2 linked regions of the Jeotgalibacillus aurantiacus genome follow. The protein of the gene in region 1 interacts with the protein of each later gene in a pairwise test. Links are inferred from orthologs where the notes say so. Each region holds a gene or a part of one and is shown in the gene's direction. Other genes may lie near its edges.

Evidence for each region.
Region 2: the proteins of pknB (region 1) and H7968_RS04195 interact in binary tests that used the Bacillus subtilis proteins (3 or more experiments, as listed by UniProt). The link is inferred for Jeotgalibacillus aurantiacus from one-to-one orthologs.

Annotation. Positions count from the first base shown.
Region 1 is NZ_JACNMS010000002.1:552,968-557,925, reverse strand. What follows is about bases 1,047-4,045. They hold pknB (Stk1 family PASTA domain-containing Ser/Thr kinase), read left to right. Parts: upstream 1,047-1,551; coding sequence 1,552-3,540; downstream 3,541-4,045. Other genes in these bases: rsgA (ribosome small subunit-dependent GTPase A), read left to right, coding at 3,554-4,045; H7968_RS07595 (Stp1/IreP family PP2C-type Ser/Thr phosphatase), read left to right, coding at 1,047-1,555. Outside these bases: 16S rRNA (cytosine(967)-C(5))-methyltransferase RsmB, read left to right, coding at 1-695; more of H7968_RS07595, read left to right, coding at 800-1,046; more of rsgA, read left to right, coding at 4,046-4,435; rpe (ribulose-phosphate 3-epimerase), read left to right, coding at 4,440-4,958. UniProt on the Bacillus subtilis protein: Protein kinase that is responsible for triggering spore germination in response to muropeptides, signaling bacteria to exit dormancy.
Region 2 is NZ_JACNMS010000001.1:878,900-890,596, forward strand. What follows is about bases 3,983-6,811. They hold H7968_RS04195 (serine/threonine protein kinase), read left to right. Parts: upstream 3,983-4,936; coding sequence 4,937-5,686; downstream 5,687-6,811. Other genes in these bases: H7968_RS04190 (DEAD/DEAH box helicase), read right to left, coding at 3,983-4,395; H7968_RS04200 (hypothetical protein), read right to left, coding at 5,704-5,853; H7968_RS04205 (phospholipase D-like domain-containing protein), read right to left, coding at 6,748-6,811. In the rest of the region: H7968_RS04175 (hypothetical protein), read left to right, coding at 1-292; H7968_RS04180 (tRNA dihydrouridine synthase), read left to right, coding at 623-1,621; H7968_RS04185 (hypothetical protein), read right to left, coding at 1,862-2,260; more of H7968_RS04190, read right to left, coding at 2,653-3,982; more of H7968_RS04205, read right to left, coding at 6,812-8,724; H7968_RS04210 (histidine--tRNA ligase), read left to right, coding at 9,277-10,563; H7968_RS04215 (hypothetical protein), read right to left, coding at 10,797-11,697.

The DNA of each region.
Region 1 (4,958 bases):
GGGGGAATATTGCACATATTGACTCCTACAAGCGTGGGGACCTGTCTGTTCAGGATGAAAGTTCTATGCTCGTAGCAGAAGCTTTGGATCCTTTATCAGGTGAGCTGATTCTTGATATGTGTGCTGCTCCCGGCGGGAAATCTGCCCATATTGCTGAGAAGATGAATAATCAGGGGCGTCTCATCTCACTTGACCTTCATGAACATAAAGTCAAGCTGATCAATGAGGCAGCTGCAAGATTGGGTCTTTCTATCATTGAAACCCATGCACTTGACGGGCGCAAGCTTCAGGAGAAATTTCCGGATCTTACATTTGACCGGATCCTAGTAGATGCGCCGTGCAGCGGGCTCGGTGTGATGAGAAAGAAACCGGATATTAAATACGCCAAATCGGAACAGGATCTAAATGCCCTTTCAAAAATACAGCTTGAACTGCTTGATGCTGCTGTTAATAGCCTGAAAGCCGGTGGTACACTTGTCTACAGTACTTGTACAGTAGATCGCTCAGAGAACGAAGGGACTGTTTTGGCGTTTTTAAAAAAACATCCTGAAATGGAGCTTGTTATGCCGGATTCTCTCCCGGACGCAGTACGGAGTCTGGTAACAGATGAAATGCTGCAGATCTTCCCTCAGGACTTTGGAGGAGACGGATTTTTTATCGCGAAATTCAGGAGAAAAGCAGCGGTTACTGACTGATGATATGTTAATATGGTTGATTGATTTGTTTTAAGACCTTGCTATATAGAGACAATGCGGTCATTGAATCCAAAGACCGTGTAAGATCAGGGACGGGGTGGAAAATGGAAGCGATTTTTAAAAGCGACAGAGGTAAAGTACGACAGTTGAATGAAGACTCCGGAGGCATTTACCGTAAATCAGACGGGGCTTTACTTGCTGTGGTAGCTGATGGAATGGGCGGACACCGTGCAGGCGATGTGGCCAGTAAAATGACGGTCGAAATCATATCCCGCAAGTGGCGGGCAGCTCCCTCCATACGTCGTGCGGTGGAAGCCGAAGAATGGCTGAAGCAGACCATTGAAGAAATTAACAGCAGTCTATCAGCGTATTCCGATTTGAATGAGGAATGCAGAGGGATGGGGACAACGATTGTTGCTGCGCTGTGCACGGATGAATTTGTCACCGTAGCAAATGTAGGGGATAGCAGAGGGTATCTCATTACAGAAGAGCGGGTATCCCAAATTACCGAGGATGATTCCTTTGTCAATGCGTTAGTGCAATCAGGCGAAATTTCAAAACAGGATGCTGAACACCATCCAAAAAGAAACGTCCTGTTAAAGGCTCTTGGATCAAAGGGTTTCATCAATCCGGCCTTAAAGACCGTATCTGCAGAGGAAGGCTATACGATTCTGCTCTGCTCTGACGGTCTGTCAAACAAGGTATCGGACCAGGAACTGCTGTATTCCATTAAACAGTCCACCTCCCTTGCCAAAACGGCTGAGCAGCTCATTGATCTGGCGAATGACAAGGGCGGGGAAGACAATATTACGCTCGCAGTCATTGCCTATCCGGAAGATGAAGGTGGGGATCTTGTATGATCGGAAAACGGTTAAACGATCGCTATAAAATCATCCGGACCATTGGAAGCGGCGGGATGGCAAATGTTTATCTGGCTCACGATATGATTTTAAACCGTGATGTTGCGGTCAAGATGCTGAGGCTGGATTATGTTGGCGACGGCGATATGCTGAAAAGGTTTCAGCGCGAGGCCCAGTCAGCAACCAGTCTGGCGCATCCGAATATTGTCAGTATGTACGATGTCGGTGATGAAGATGATTACTATTATCTCGTCATGGAATATGTAGAAGGTATGACATTAAAAGAATATATTAAAGAATTTTCTCCGGTTTCATTAGATGATGCAGTGAAGATCATGTCGCAGCTCACATCAGCGATCTCACACGCACATCACAACGGTATTATTCACCGTGATATAAAACCGCAGAACATATTGATCGACCGTGACGGTACGGTGAAAATTACGGATTTCGGTATTGCGATGGCGCTGAGTGCGACTGCGATGACTCAGACGAATTCAGTCATGGGAACGGTTCACTATCTGTCTCCGGAGCAGGCAAGAGGTGGCACGGCATCGAAAAAGTCAGATATTTATTCACTTGGTATCGTCATGTACGAAATGATTACCGGCCGCCTTCCATTTGAAGGTGAGTCTGCAATTTCAATTGCGCTGAAGCATCTGCAGTCAGAGCTGCCTCATCCGTCATCCTATATTTCAAATCTTCCTCAAAGTGTGGAAAATGTCATACTGAAATCAACAGCCAAGGATGAGTTTTACCGATACCGCAGTGCTGATGAAATGTATGATGATTTGAAAACCGTCCTCGATATCAGCAGGGAAAATGAGCCGATCTTTACGGTAGAGCCCGACCTGGATGCGACAATGGCGATTCCGGCCATCAAAAACAAGCTGCCGCTTGAAGAAATGCAGCAAACAAAACCGCTCGAAGCCCAGAAAACGGTCGTGAGCCCACCTGTTAAAGAGAAAGAAAAGAAAAAACGCAGAAAATGGCCATGGATCACGGCACTTGTCATCCTTTTTTTACTCGGCACAGCAGGTGTCATGGCCGCAATGGGCATGTTTGGTCCTGAAAGAATTCAGGTACCGGATGTAGTTGGTGAAGCACTGGAAGATGCAGAGACAATCATTGAAGAAAGCGGTCTGACAGTGGGTGAAATCACTTATGAATCAAATGATGAAGTACCTGAGGAAACCGTTTTAAGGAGCTCACCAAAAGCGACCCGGACACTCGAGGAAGGTGAACCGGTTAACCTTGTCGTGAGCAGCGGAAAAGAATCAGTAGAAGTGGACGGTTACATTGGCAGAAACTTTGATAATACCGAACAGTTGATCCGCGAAGCAGGCTTTGAAAATATCGTTGAAGAAGAAGAGTACAATGAAGCGCCGGCAGGAACGATCATTGATCAGGATCCTGAGGAAGGCGAGATGGTCATTCCGAGTGAAACAGAATTTACTGTGACGATCAGCAGGGGACCACAAATGGCCGGCGTACCCGACCTGACCGGTTTAACGGAAGAAGAACTGCAGGCTTTTGAAGAAGAAAGCGGTTTAACGGTCTCAGTAACGAGGGAAGAGTACTCTGATGAGATTGCAGCAGGAGGCGTCATTTCGCAAAATCCTGAACCGGGAACAGAGCTTCCCATCGGAGGTCAGGTGACCGTTGTCGTATCACGGGGGGCTGAACCTGCACCGGTAAACAATGTCGTGGTTCCTGTTGTGATTGAATATGCGCAGCCTGAGGAGCCGGCAGAGGGAGAAGATCCTCCTGAGGTGCCTGGTGACCCTGAACCTCAAACAATTACTATCTATATTGCAGACAGAGATCGCACGATGGACGAGCCTTCAGAAGAGTTTACCATAACAGAAACGGTTGAAAGGACCTTAAGACTTGTTATTGAACAGGGTCAAACCGGATCCTACCGGATTGAGCGAAATGGTGAAGTCATTTTGGAAGATTCAATTTCCTATGAAGAAAATCAGTAAAAGGAGCGTGTGTATGCCAGAAGGTAAAATCATGAAAGCGCTGAGCGGCTTTTATTATGTGAAGGATGAGGAAAAGGTCATTCAGTGCAGAGGACGTGGGGTTTTTCGTAAGCAGAAACTGACACCGCTTGTGGGTGATTATGTGGAATACCAGGCTGAAAATGACCAGGAAGGCTATATTCTGGACCTGAAATCGAGAAAAAATGAACTCGTCCGTCCGCCTATTGCAAACATTGATCAGGCAGTTCTCGTATTTTCAGCGATTGAACCTGATTTCAGCACTTCACTGCTTGACAGGTTCCTTGTTCTCGTTGAAAGTCATGACATTGATCCGGTGATTTGTATTTCAAAAATGGATCTGTTAAACGACGCACAGACAGAAAAAATTAACCGGTTTGCAGAGGATTACCGAAAGATCGGGTATCCGGTCATTTTATCCTCAGCCAAATGGGAGGATGGAATGGATCAGCTGAAGCCCTGGCTTGAGGATCAGGTAACGGTTTTTGCGGGTCAGTCAGGTGTCGGGAAATCATCCATTTTGAATGCACTGAACCCTGCTCTTGAGCTGAAGACAGATGCCATCTCTAATTCTCTCGGAAGAGGAAAACATACGACTAGACACGTAGAATTAATCGGGATCGGAAGCGGATTTGTTGCGGATACGCCGGGTTTTAGTGCGCTTGAATTTACTGAACTTGAAGTAGATCAGCTGCCGCTTTGTTTCCCGGAAATGGTGAAGGCTTCTGAGGACTGCAAGTTCAGAGGATGTCTGCACCTGAATGAACCGAAATGTGCAGTAAAGGAATATGTGGAAAACGGAGAAATAATGGAATATCGATATCAGCATTACCAGCAGTTTCATGATGAAATTAAATCAAGAAAGCCGAGGTACTGAAATTATGGTGAAGATTGCACCTTCCATTCTATCAGCTGATTTTTCAAGACTGGGAGAGGAAGTAAAAGCAGTAGAAAAAGCAGGAGCTGACTACATTCATATTGATGTAATGGATGGCATGTTTGTTCCTAACATTTCTTTTGGATCATTGATCGTAGAGGCTATCCGTCCGGTTACAGCTATGACGCTGGACGTTCATCTGATGATCGAGCAGCCTGAACGTTATGTGAATGAATTTGCACGTGCAGGAGCAGATATTATTTCTGTTCATGTTGAAGCAACCAAACATTTGCACCGCACACTTCAAATGATTAAAAATGCGGGTGTGAAACCTGGCGTTGTGATCAATCCGCATACGCCGGTTGAATCCATCAAACATGTCCTTTCTGAAGTCGACCTTGTACTTGTTATGACTGTCAACCCCGGCTTTGGAGGACAGGCGTTCATACCTGAAGCATTGTCGAAGGTCAGTGAATTAAAGACATTAAGGGAAAACCATCAATTCACATATGAAATTGAAGTG
Region 2 (11,697 bases), on another replicon or contig:
TCAGTTTAAAAAGATCGATACCCGTTTCCGGCAAATCGATCAGCGGTTAGATGGAATCGATCACCGATTAGATGGGATTGATGCAAGGCTGGATCAATTCGATGTCCAATTCGTAGAAATCAGAGGTCAGCTCGAGCACATGGAAAATGAGCGCCAAAGAGAGATCATGTCTATGCTGAAGCTTATTGCGGACAAGCAGGACGAAAATAATCTAAACCACGACTACCTGATGCACAAATACATGATCCACGATAAAGAAATCCACCTGTTAAAAAAACAACTCAAAAACTAGTCAACTGACCACATCAGCTCCAGACCATTCCTCAGGAGCACTGATTAAAAACCAAAATAAAACAGCAGTGCACCGTTGCACCGCTGTTTTGTTTTGCAGAATAAATGAATCTTTTTCCTGCCTGTATTTTCATGCCCAACCACTCCTTTATCCGATTCACTCCCTTGCACTTTTCCCCAGATCGCAGTAAAGTATATACTGATTGAAGTCTGCTTTTGTCATGGTGATGTAGAGGGGGATTTGTCCCTGTCTGCGTTTTTGTGTAGGCCCAGGTCTACGGTATATAGATTCCGGGAAGTGATTTCCCTTAAGGAAAGGGTTCAGATAGATATGAAGGATAATTTTTGGCTTGAGCTGCCGAAGCCGTTTTTTGTGCTTGCACCGATGGAGGCTGTGACGGATGTGGTGTTCCGTCATGTGGTGAGTGAGGCGGCACGGCCTGATGTGTTTTTTACGGAGTTTACGAATTCGGAGAGCTATTGTCATCCGCGTGGTAAGGATAGTGTGAAGGGCCGTTTGACGTTTACAGAGGATGAACAGCCGATGGTTGCGCATATCTGGGGCGATAAGCCTGAGTATTTCCGCCAGATGAGTATCGGGATGGCGGAGATGGGCTTCCGCGGTGTGGATATTAATATGGGGTGTCCTGTGCAGAACGTTGCGGCGAACGGCAAGGGCTCCGGCCTGATCCGTCGTCCTGATACGGCTGCTGAGATTATTGAGGCGGCAAAAGCGGGCGGACTGCCTGTCAGCGTGAAGACGCGCCTCGGCTACACGTCTGTTGATGAGTGGCATGACTGGCTGAAGCATATTCTCGAGCAGGATATTGCCAACCTGTCGATCCACCTTCGCACGAAAAAAGAAATGAGTAACGTGCCCGCACACTGGGAGCTCATTCCTGAGATCAAGAAGCTGCGTGATGAGATTGCTCCACACACACTTCTGACCATCAACGGGGATATCGAAGACCGCCAAATGGGTCTTGAGCTTGCTGAAAAGTATGGCATTGACGGTGTCATGATCGGCCGCGGCATTTTCCATAATCCATTTGCCTTTGAAAAGGAAAAGAAAGAGCATTCAAGTGAAGAATTGCTTGATCTGCTTCGCCTGCAGCTGGATCTGCACGACAAATATAATGAAGAACTCGAGCCGCGCGCATTCAAGCCGCTTCGACGCTTCTTCAAAATTTACGTACGCGGATTCCGCGGTGCCGGCGAGCTGCGCAACCGCCTGATGGAAACAGAATCCACAGATGACGTACGCGCACTGCTAGATGAATTCACAGAGAAAAACGGTGTGAAGGAAGAAGAAGGATTTTCGGTTTCCTGATGATAAGAAAGAGAAGAGCTGGTTGCGGCTCTTCTCTTTCTTGGTTTTTGGGGACGTATATTTTGAATCATTCGTTAAACGAAATACATCCGTAAAACGTAAGTCTAATTTCACTGAAATGACGAACTTCCGCTGTATGCTCACGAATCCGCGGTGTAAACTTACGAACTTGGGCTTTAACCCCACAAACTTCGCGGGTAACCTGGCGAATTTGAACTACAACCTTTGGAATCAGAATCATCACTCATAACCCTGACCCTTTAATGTCCTCATACATTTTCCGAATAATCCCTTTAAGACTTCCATTCTTTCCTTCGTTGAAATCACCTCAAAAGGAATATAGACCTCGTGGCTTTTACGCTTAAATTTCCGCATTTCATCAATATTAAAACGAAAGATTTGGTGCAGTTCCTCCTGAATGCTGATCCCCTTTGTCGACGACGGCTTTCCCGGGTCAACGTGAATGATCACGCACTGATAATTTTTATCCCCGATGATTGACACGAATTTGCTCTGCTGCCCCATAAAAGAAAAAGGCTTGTAACCAATATTGAATGATTTCTCCGGGAGGTTTGTCCTCATCCGCCCGAGAGAATGAATAAATTTATGCAGTTCAGCTGCTACTAATAGCGGGTTCATTATGAACAACTCCTTTTTTAGTTAAATGAAGCATGGGGACGTATATTTTGAATCATTCGACAAACGAAATACTCTGCGAAGTGCAGGTCTATTTTCACTAACCTCACAAACTTTAGCTGTAAACTGACGAATCCGCGGGGGAAGCTGACGAACTTTGGCTTTAACCTCACAAACTTCGCGGGTAAACTGACGAATTTCCATCGTGAGCTCACATTGGATTCGGGAGTCAGAGCGGCCGTGGGCGGTAGTAGGTCCTTTTACACTAAACTCACGAATTCCTGCGCAAGCTCACAAACTTTCACGTTAACCTCACGAACCGGCCGCCTAACCTCACAAACTCTCCCGCTCACCTCACGAATCCACCACACAACCTCACAAACCCCACAGCCCCTCTACCTCACAAGCTCCCTTCCACCTACTACCTTCACATCCCACTCCTTCAAAAATCTCGCGTATGCCAGCGGTTCGCCGTGGCGGCGGATGTTGGTTGAGAAGTCGATGATTTTACACGTTTCGGTGCCGCCGAAGCGGTGCCCACGCAGGCCACGGCCGACCATTTGTTCATAGAGAATGATGCTTGAGGTTGGCCGGCAGATGATGAGATGATCGGTTCTCGGCGCGTCAAAACCCGTGGTCAGAACGCCATAGTTAAAGAGAAATTCGATGTCCCCTTTTTTAAATGCGCTGATGTGCATGCGGCGGATCGGCTTTGGTGTGTCTGCCGAAATGACCGCAGATTTACGGCCGATGGCGTTCATCGTCATCGCCAGAAACTCGGCATGCTGAACGGTGCAGGCATACACTAATGATGACGAGCCTTCCGGAATCGATTTCATATAGTTGATGATTTGCAGGTTACGAGTTTGATCAGCAGCAAGTATCTGCAGAAATTCCGAGCTGAGATCGTGGTCGTCCTGATTGAACAGATCATCTGTCACCTCGGTTTCCACCCCGTCCTCATGCAGGATGAAAACCGGCTCCGCTAAATAACCCTCTTTCCTAAAATAGCGAAGCGGATGATCGTTATACTCCTTCATATCCGGGAATGAAGGATGGATGAGATAGGCATCGAACTGATCGACAAGCTTCATCGTTTCGTCGTTGCTGCGGCCCGGAGTGGCAGTGAGACCGCAAATCGGAAACAGGTCATCTCCCGCAAGCTCCCTTGCTCTGTCAAACAATGCACGATAGCTTTTTGCCGTAGCATGGTGGGCTTCATCAATAATCATCGCGCCGCAGTTTGCCAGAATCTCCTCAAGCGCCTCATCCCCGCTCTGGATCCGGGAATAAAGCTGCTGGATACTCGCGATCACCGCACCGCCAATCATATCCTCCACCTCAAACTTCTTACCGCCAAAAAAGCGGTAAATCCTCAGTGCTTCAGGGAATTCGCGCTCCTGCCACATTTCGCTGATACAGGAAATCGCCTGCTCGCAAAGCTCCTCGCCCTGCGCGATCCACAGCATATATTTACCCTGCTCAAACCGTGGCTGCATCCAGTCAATAAAGCTCTCAACCGCAACACGCGTCTTCCCGCCCCCGGTTGGCAGCGTCACAACACATCGGGTTTTATCCTGTTCCTTATTCAAAACCTCCAGCATCCGGCTTTTTAAGCCAACCTGGTACTCCACAAGCTTCGGAACCGCACGCCTCGGCTCAATATCCTGAATCGCATCCGTGCTGTGATCCTTTGGAATCGAAATGCCTGAGAACACAAGTGGAAAATCAAATGCCGTCACAAAATCACGTGCCCATCTGCCACCAATGAGCCACTTCTTTTTCGCAAGCGCCGTGCGCATATAAGTCGGAGACGTAATCGCCTTCCCCTGCACCTTATTCCGCTCATAAAGCGCCATCAACCTCTCCTCAGAAAGCTGTCGCAGCAAATGAATCCGCAAATCGCGAACCTCCTCACTGCTGCCCGCAAATAAATACGGTCCCTTCTCCACAATCAACATCTGCGCAATCCGGACCTCATCCGCCGCCGGCTCACGCAAATCCCTGAACACGCGAACCAGCTCCTTATACCGCTCTCTGCCCATCAGCTTCATCAGGCTATTCATTTTCACGCCATATGTATGTACCAGCAGCTCCGCCGTCTGTCTAATTTCCTCTTCAGTCGGTAATGCATTCAATGATGGTTCTCCTTTCGATGTAAATCTTGATTCTATTATAAGGGTTATGCGTGAGGCGTGGGGACGTATATTTTGAATCATTCGTGGGACGAAAAAGAAACGCGGGGACGGAGATCATGTATCATTCGAAGAACGAAATTCAACCAACATACTGTTCGGGACTTTTTTCACTAAACTCACAAACTCCGGCTGTAACCTCACGAATACGCGGCCGCAGCTGACGAACTTGGTCTTTAACCTCACAAACTTCGCGTCTCACCTGACGAATTTCCATCGTGAGCTCACGTTGATCAAGGGAACCATTTTTCTTGAGAGGAAGCCGTGGCGACGTAGGTCCTTTTACACTAAACTCACAAACTTTCCCGCAAGCTTACGAACTCGCACACGCAACTCACGAATCTGCCGCCGAACCTCACAAACTCTCCCGCTAACCTCACGAATTCATCCCACCACCCCAATTTGATATGATAAAAACAAACAAAACTCAGAGGTGCGTATGGAAGCTGTACATTGGTTGGTTAAAAGGGTGCGGCAGCGGATCATGGACCGTCGATATTCGGTCAATGAGATTCTGGCGGGGCGGTATCAAATTGAGAAAGTGTTGCAGAATGGGAGTTATGGGATCATTTATTTGTGTGAGGATTTGAACACGGACAATAAATGCGTTGTGAAGCAGATGCGAAAAAGCAAGCGGAAGGAAAATATAGAGAATTACGCAAAAGAGACGGAGATTCTTCAACAGCTGAATCATCCTGGCATTCCGGCTTTTATAGAGGCGTTCTCCCATGGCGAGGAAGTATTCTTTTCCATGGAGTTTGTTGAGGGCAAAAATGTGGAGGACACATTGTTTGCGTCAGGACAGCAATATTCAGAGAAGGAATGTCTGGCGCTTTTGAAAAAGCTGACGGAAATCGTTTGTTATATCCATCAGAATGGCATTTTTCATGGGGACATCAGGATTCCAAATGTGCTGCTTCATGGGGAAGAGGTCCACCTGATCGATTTCGGTCTGGCGAATACGCTTAGAGACGGAGATCTGAAAGAGTGCGAACTGCTCGCACAGGATGACTTTTTTGATCTGGGTGATTTCCTGCTATTTCTGCTTTACTCGTCTTATGAGGGGGACACGAAGAGAAACCAGCCATGGACCGAGGAGCTCCGCCTGCATCCACAGACCACACTGCTGCTGAAACGGCTGTTGAAGATTGAACGTCCTTACTACCATTGTGAAGAGGTTCTTGAAGATATAGATAATCTAATCAGCCAGCCCACTAAAAAGACTCCGTCATAAACGGAGTCTTCAGTCTGTCAATCAGCTGCTTGAGTAGTGTCTTTTCTTTTTGTAATGGTGTGAGCCATACATAGGATTGCGGCCTCGGCGGCTGCTACTGCTGCTTCCGTAATACTTGCGTCTTTTTCCGCTGCTTGAGCCGTGACGATAAGATCTTCTGCGCCCACTGCTGCTTCCCCGCTTACTCAACTCTTTCGAAATGCCTTTCATGATCTTTTTAAACATTTAAGCATCCTCCTTTTGAGTAGAGGTGTTCTTACTCTCCAGACAAATACACCCTCTATAATGAGCATACGGTGGATAAAGAATTTGTACAACTAATATCCCTTGAAATGCGGGTACGAGATTGCTTTGAAAACAGTGTTGTGGTGTAGGTCTTATTACACTAAACTCACAAATTTTCCCGCAAACTGACGAATCCGCGGACGGAACTCACGAACTTGCCTGAGAACCTCACGAAAGTCGCGGCTAAACTGACGAATTTCCTTGGGAAATTCACGATGGTCAGCACACCATCTCAGGCCGGGGAGGCGTAGGCCTATTTACACTAAACTCACAAACTTTCCCGCAAGCTCACGAATCCGCGGACGGAACTCACGAACTTGCCTGAGAACCTCACGAAAGTCGCGGCTAAACTGACGAATTTCCTTGGGAAACTCACGTTGGTCAGCGGCACCATTTCAGTCCGGGGAGGCGTAGGCCTATTTACACTAAACTCACAAACTTTCTTGCAAACTGACGAATCCGCGGACGGAGCTCACGAACTTGCCTGAGAACCTTACAAAAGTCGCGGCTAAACTCACGAATTTCCTTGGGAAACTCACATTGGTCAGCGGCACCATATCTGTCCGGGGAGGCTTAGGCCTATTTACACTAAACTCACAAACTTTCCCGCAAGCTCACGAATCCGCGGACGGAGCTCACGAACTTGCCTTCTAACCTCACAAAAGTCGCGGTTAAACTGACGAATTCCAACCCTGACCTCATAAACCCTACCCACACCAAAAACGCAAATGCCTCTCATCCGTAGACCGAATGATGCAGCATTTGCGTTTTTTGTATCAGTTTATTGTTCCGCCCGCATTCAGGTAGCGTGCATTGAATTCCTGAACGAATTGGTTGACGATGTTAGTGTCATGAATGATGAGCATGTTTTCGTCATTTACGTTGTTGCCGTTGTTGCTCCAGTTTGTTGATCCGACCACGACTGTCGGGTCACTCGTAGTGTCCGCATCGATGATCATGGTTTTGCTGTGAAGTTTACGGTCTTCGTTTGCTTTATAAACCGGTGCAGGGTTTGCCCAGCGTGTATTTGGATTATCGACGCTTGTCTGACTGGCTGTGCGGCCGGTCATATCCACGCTTGCACTCCACCACTGGTTCCAGAAGCTGTAGTCAAACAGCCCTTTTACATCAAAACCGGTAAGCGTGCCCTCGAGATCATTGTAGGAGCCTTCATATTTATGTTTCAGCTCGTCGACAAGACCCTGATCGCTCCAGGCAAAGATGGTGAAATAAGCATTGAGATCTGCTTCATTTTTAACCAGCTCTCTCATACGGCCCAGTGCATCATCACCTGTAGAGAAATAAACCTCTACCATTTTGCCGCCTACATCAAAGATATGCTGGGTATTGTCTGTTTTTCCGGTACCGAAATTAGAAATCATTGCATCCGGGATCAGCGTATTGCTGCCCCACATTTCGTTAAATTCCGTTTCATAGGCATTTGCCACTTCAGGTGCATGGAGCTCTACAACGTGCTGCTGATTTCCGCCAAGTACGCCGTTTGCCATATTTTCCTCTGAACCGTAAAGCCCTGTTACAGTAAAGTTCCAGCTGCCGGTAAATACCCATTTATCATCCACAACGGCAAACTTGTTGTGCATTTGAACACCTGGAGAATAGTAAGTACCATCTGTTTTTTGCTCAGCGTCCACAAATAAATATCCTGTATAGTCCGTACTTCCAATCGTATAAGTGCCATACTCAAAGTCACTTGGTTCTGCAGGCAATCCATACGATGTTCGCAATGCCGCATCCTCTACTGCGAGCATAGCAGAATCAGAAAAAACCTGAATATCATCTCCGGTGCCAAGCGTACCATCCCGGCCACGCACCATTTTCTCTATGTATAATCGCATCACTGTAAAGCGATCTGCATAATGAGGATCTGCCGCATCCTTCGCATCAGCGATCACACGCACATCTATCCCTTCAGCCGCCTTGTTGATCAGCGTATCAACCACACGTGGTAAATTAATTTCATACGTGGCAAAATCAATACTTGTGGTAGCCTCATTCAATCGCTCAATTAAACGGTCTTCAAGATTCACATTATGATTTGCCGCATTTCCAGAAGTCGCATATTCAGATAGCGCACATTTATTAAAGTAAACATTAATCGCATATAATTGCTCTGAAACATTATTCAAATGCTCTGTTGTGTCACCACAGACATTGCTTCCCGTCGAACCGCCATTATTAACTGTTGTACTGTTAGCAGGCGTGCCATAGCCGCCATCATAGGCTGCTGTTGCAGTGCTCCAGCTTTCAGCAACCGTGCCTGAACCTGAAAGATCCACTCTTTCCATTGTGGCTTTAGATGTATTATCACCACCGTACCAGGCATCAACCGAATCGATTAACACACCCCCGGCATCACGCAGCTCCAATACTTCACCCGTATTACCGAGCGAACCGCTGTACACTAAATCAGCAGCCACACCAGGAACCGCAACATCATCGGTCTTCTCCATCAGATAAGACCCATTAGCAGGAATTTGCCCCTCCAACGTAATAGAAGGCGAACCATCCTGTGCAGCTAAAGTCCAGCCTGTTACATCAACACTCTCCGATGTAGAATTCGAAAGCTCCATCCACTCATCCGAATAACTGTACGTCGTACCCATCCACGCAACCTCACTGATGACCACGTCATTCGGAGTAACCGCCTGAACGCTCTCTTCACTTACATAACCAGGAACAAAAAACGACATGACCAGCACAACAATTAACGACCGACTCAAATACTTCCTCATCATCACAGCTCCTTATCAATTAGTACTCCACTAGTATAAAGGAGTTGCTTATATAAGTGTTTGTTTATTATTAATTGTTTGTAAATATTTTTTGAGTCACGTGAAACACGGGGACGTATATTTTGTTTCATTCGGAGAGCGAAACATTGCGTGCACTGGGGTGGGTCTATTTACACTAAACTCACAAACTTTCGCGCAAGCTGACGAATTCGCGGACGGAACTCACGAACTTGCCCGAGAACCTCACGAAAGTCGCGGGTAACCTGACGAACTCTATATCCAACTTCACAAACTTTAAAAACACAAAAATATAATTCACCATTTACATCCCCACCTCCGCCATGTATGATATTGTCAATCAGGGAGATGATTTTATGTATAGCCTATTTCAAATCTGCAGTATGAATCTTCATCATCACAACTAGCCTTTCACGTTATTGATCTAAGAATTTGATCATTGTGAAGGGCTATTTATCATGAACCGCATGAGAAAACGTGTTTCCGTTTCTCGTGGGGTTCTTTTTATTTTCAACTATTTAGGGAGGCATGAACATGAAAAAGATGGATTATCAGAATGTGAAAGGGACACAGGATTATGTTGGAAATGAGGCGGTGATCCAGCGCCGGGTGAAGCAGACCATTGAGGAGACATGTGAGGCCTATGGCTGCCAGCCTTTTGAGACGCCGATTTTGAACTATACATCGCTTATGGCGAGTAAGTATGGTGGAGGTGCTGAGATTCTCAAGGAGATGTATAGACTGAGTGACCGCGGTGAAAGGGATCTGGCTTTGCGTTATGACTTAACGATTCCTTTTAGTAAAGTGATCGCGATGAATCCTGCTTTGCGGATGCCGTTCAAGCGGTATGAGATTGGCAAGGTGTTTCGTGACGGGCCGATTAAAACAGGGCGAAATCGCGAGTTTACGCAAGCGGATATTGATATTACCGGCATCAAATCTCAGGCAGCAGAAGCAGAACTGATGCTTCTTGCAGCAGATGTTTTTGAAAAGCTTGGGCTGGATATCTTGATTCAGTACAATAATCGCAAGTTGCTCGGCGGTGTTCTCGAAGGTTTTGGCGTACCGAAAAAACTTGTAACAACAGTTGTGTTGAGTCTTGATAAAGTGGAGAAAATCGGTGTTGAGAATGTGGTAAAAGAGCTTACAGAAAAAGAAATACCTGATCAGGCAGTTGTATTAATAAAGGATTTATTGACTAACCCAGAAGCAAAATCACTTACGTATTTTCAATCGGAAATCGTTGAAAAAAATGAGCAGACGTTGGAAGGTGTTCAGGAGCTGGAGGAGCTTCAAGGCTATTTATCAGCGCTTGGAATAGATGACCGCTGTCTATTTAATCCCTTTTTAGCGAGAGGGCTTGAAATCTATACAGGGACCATTTATGAAGTGTTTTTAAAAGACAACTCGGTATTAAGTTCAAGTATTGGCAGCGGTGGCCGCTACGATGATGCGATCGGCGGGCTGATGGGCAGTGAAACACGATATCCCACAGTTGGACTATCATTCGGAGTAGATGTCATTTGTACAGCACTGAACGTGTTGACTAAAAACGAGAGCAACTCACCATTAGTGGATCTTTACTTAATACCTCTCAACACGGAGAAGGAAGCGCTCGTACTGGCCAGAGCCCTAAGGAAAAATGGTTTGCGGGTTGAAACAGAATTCGGCCGCAAAAAAGTCGGCAAAGCGATGGAGCGGGCAAACAAAGAAAGTATCAGATATGTAGTCGTACTTGGAGAAAAAGAAGTGAGTGAAAACAAGTACCGGGTGAAAGACATGGTGACTGGAGAAGATGAGGAGTTTGAATTCAAGTTTTGAGCATAAACAAGACACCCGCTGAGTAGTTGAGCGGGTGTTTTTGAATCACGGGGACGTATATTTTGTTTCATTCGGCGAGCGAAACATTGCGTGCACTGGGGTGGGTCTATTTACACTAAACTCACAAACTTTTGCGCAAGCTGACGAATCCGCGGACGGAACTTGCGAACTTGCCCGAGAACCTCACGAAAGTCGCGGGTCACCTGAGGAACTCTACACCCAACCTTACAAACTCACTCCTCAACCTCAATAACCGAATCCAAAGAAACTTCTGCGTGATAAATTCCTTTACTATTCATCAAAAACAAATGGTTGCCGCGCATGCGGATCGAGGCATTTTTATGCTCCAGTTCTTTTCCATGTTCGTCTTTCAACATAACCGTGTTTTCTAGTCGAAACTCACCGTTAGACCTTTTGAGAATTAGAAAGTTTAACCGTTGCGAGCAGTATACAAGCATCGTGTCAGCATCAATCAATATAAATTGACTGAAACTGATTTTTTCTTCTATTTCATCATGCTGGACTTCTTCGAAATGATCGAAGTAAACAAAGGATGACATGAGCGTATAATGGGCGAATACTTGATCGGCACTTTGGACGTTAAATCCCTGCAATTCAAACATCATCGGCAACTCTGGACGGAAAACGACTTCACCCTTTTCTGAAAAGACAGCGATACCTGAATAGCCAATCGGCTCTTCCCAACCAAGGTTTCCATATACGCCCTCATCAAAATAGCCGACCCAGATTGTATTCTCATCATCAATCGCCAGGTCAGAGATCCCGTCTCCCAGCACAAACTCATCCAGACATTCACCATCCATTGTGTATCTCCTGGCATTTTGCTGAATCCAGTCCTCTGTTCTTCTGCACCTGCATGAAGCGAGCAAAATTGTGCCGTCTGTATACGTATCAATTTTATTAGGGATAAAAGGGAGATCTTTGACAGCAAATGTCGATACGGCATTCCGATCGATGATCCTCACTGTAAAATCTTGACTAAACGTCCTTTCATCCAAATTTACAAATGGAGTAAAATCCTCATCTACAATGATAATCTTTTGATCACGCGTCAAGGTTGTATTGTATACCTTCTCTGCTGGAACAACCACATCACTCCACTTACTCAAAACG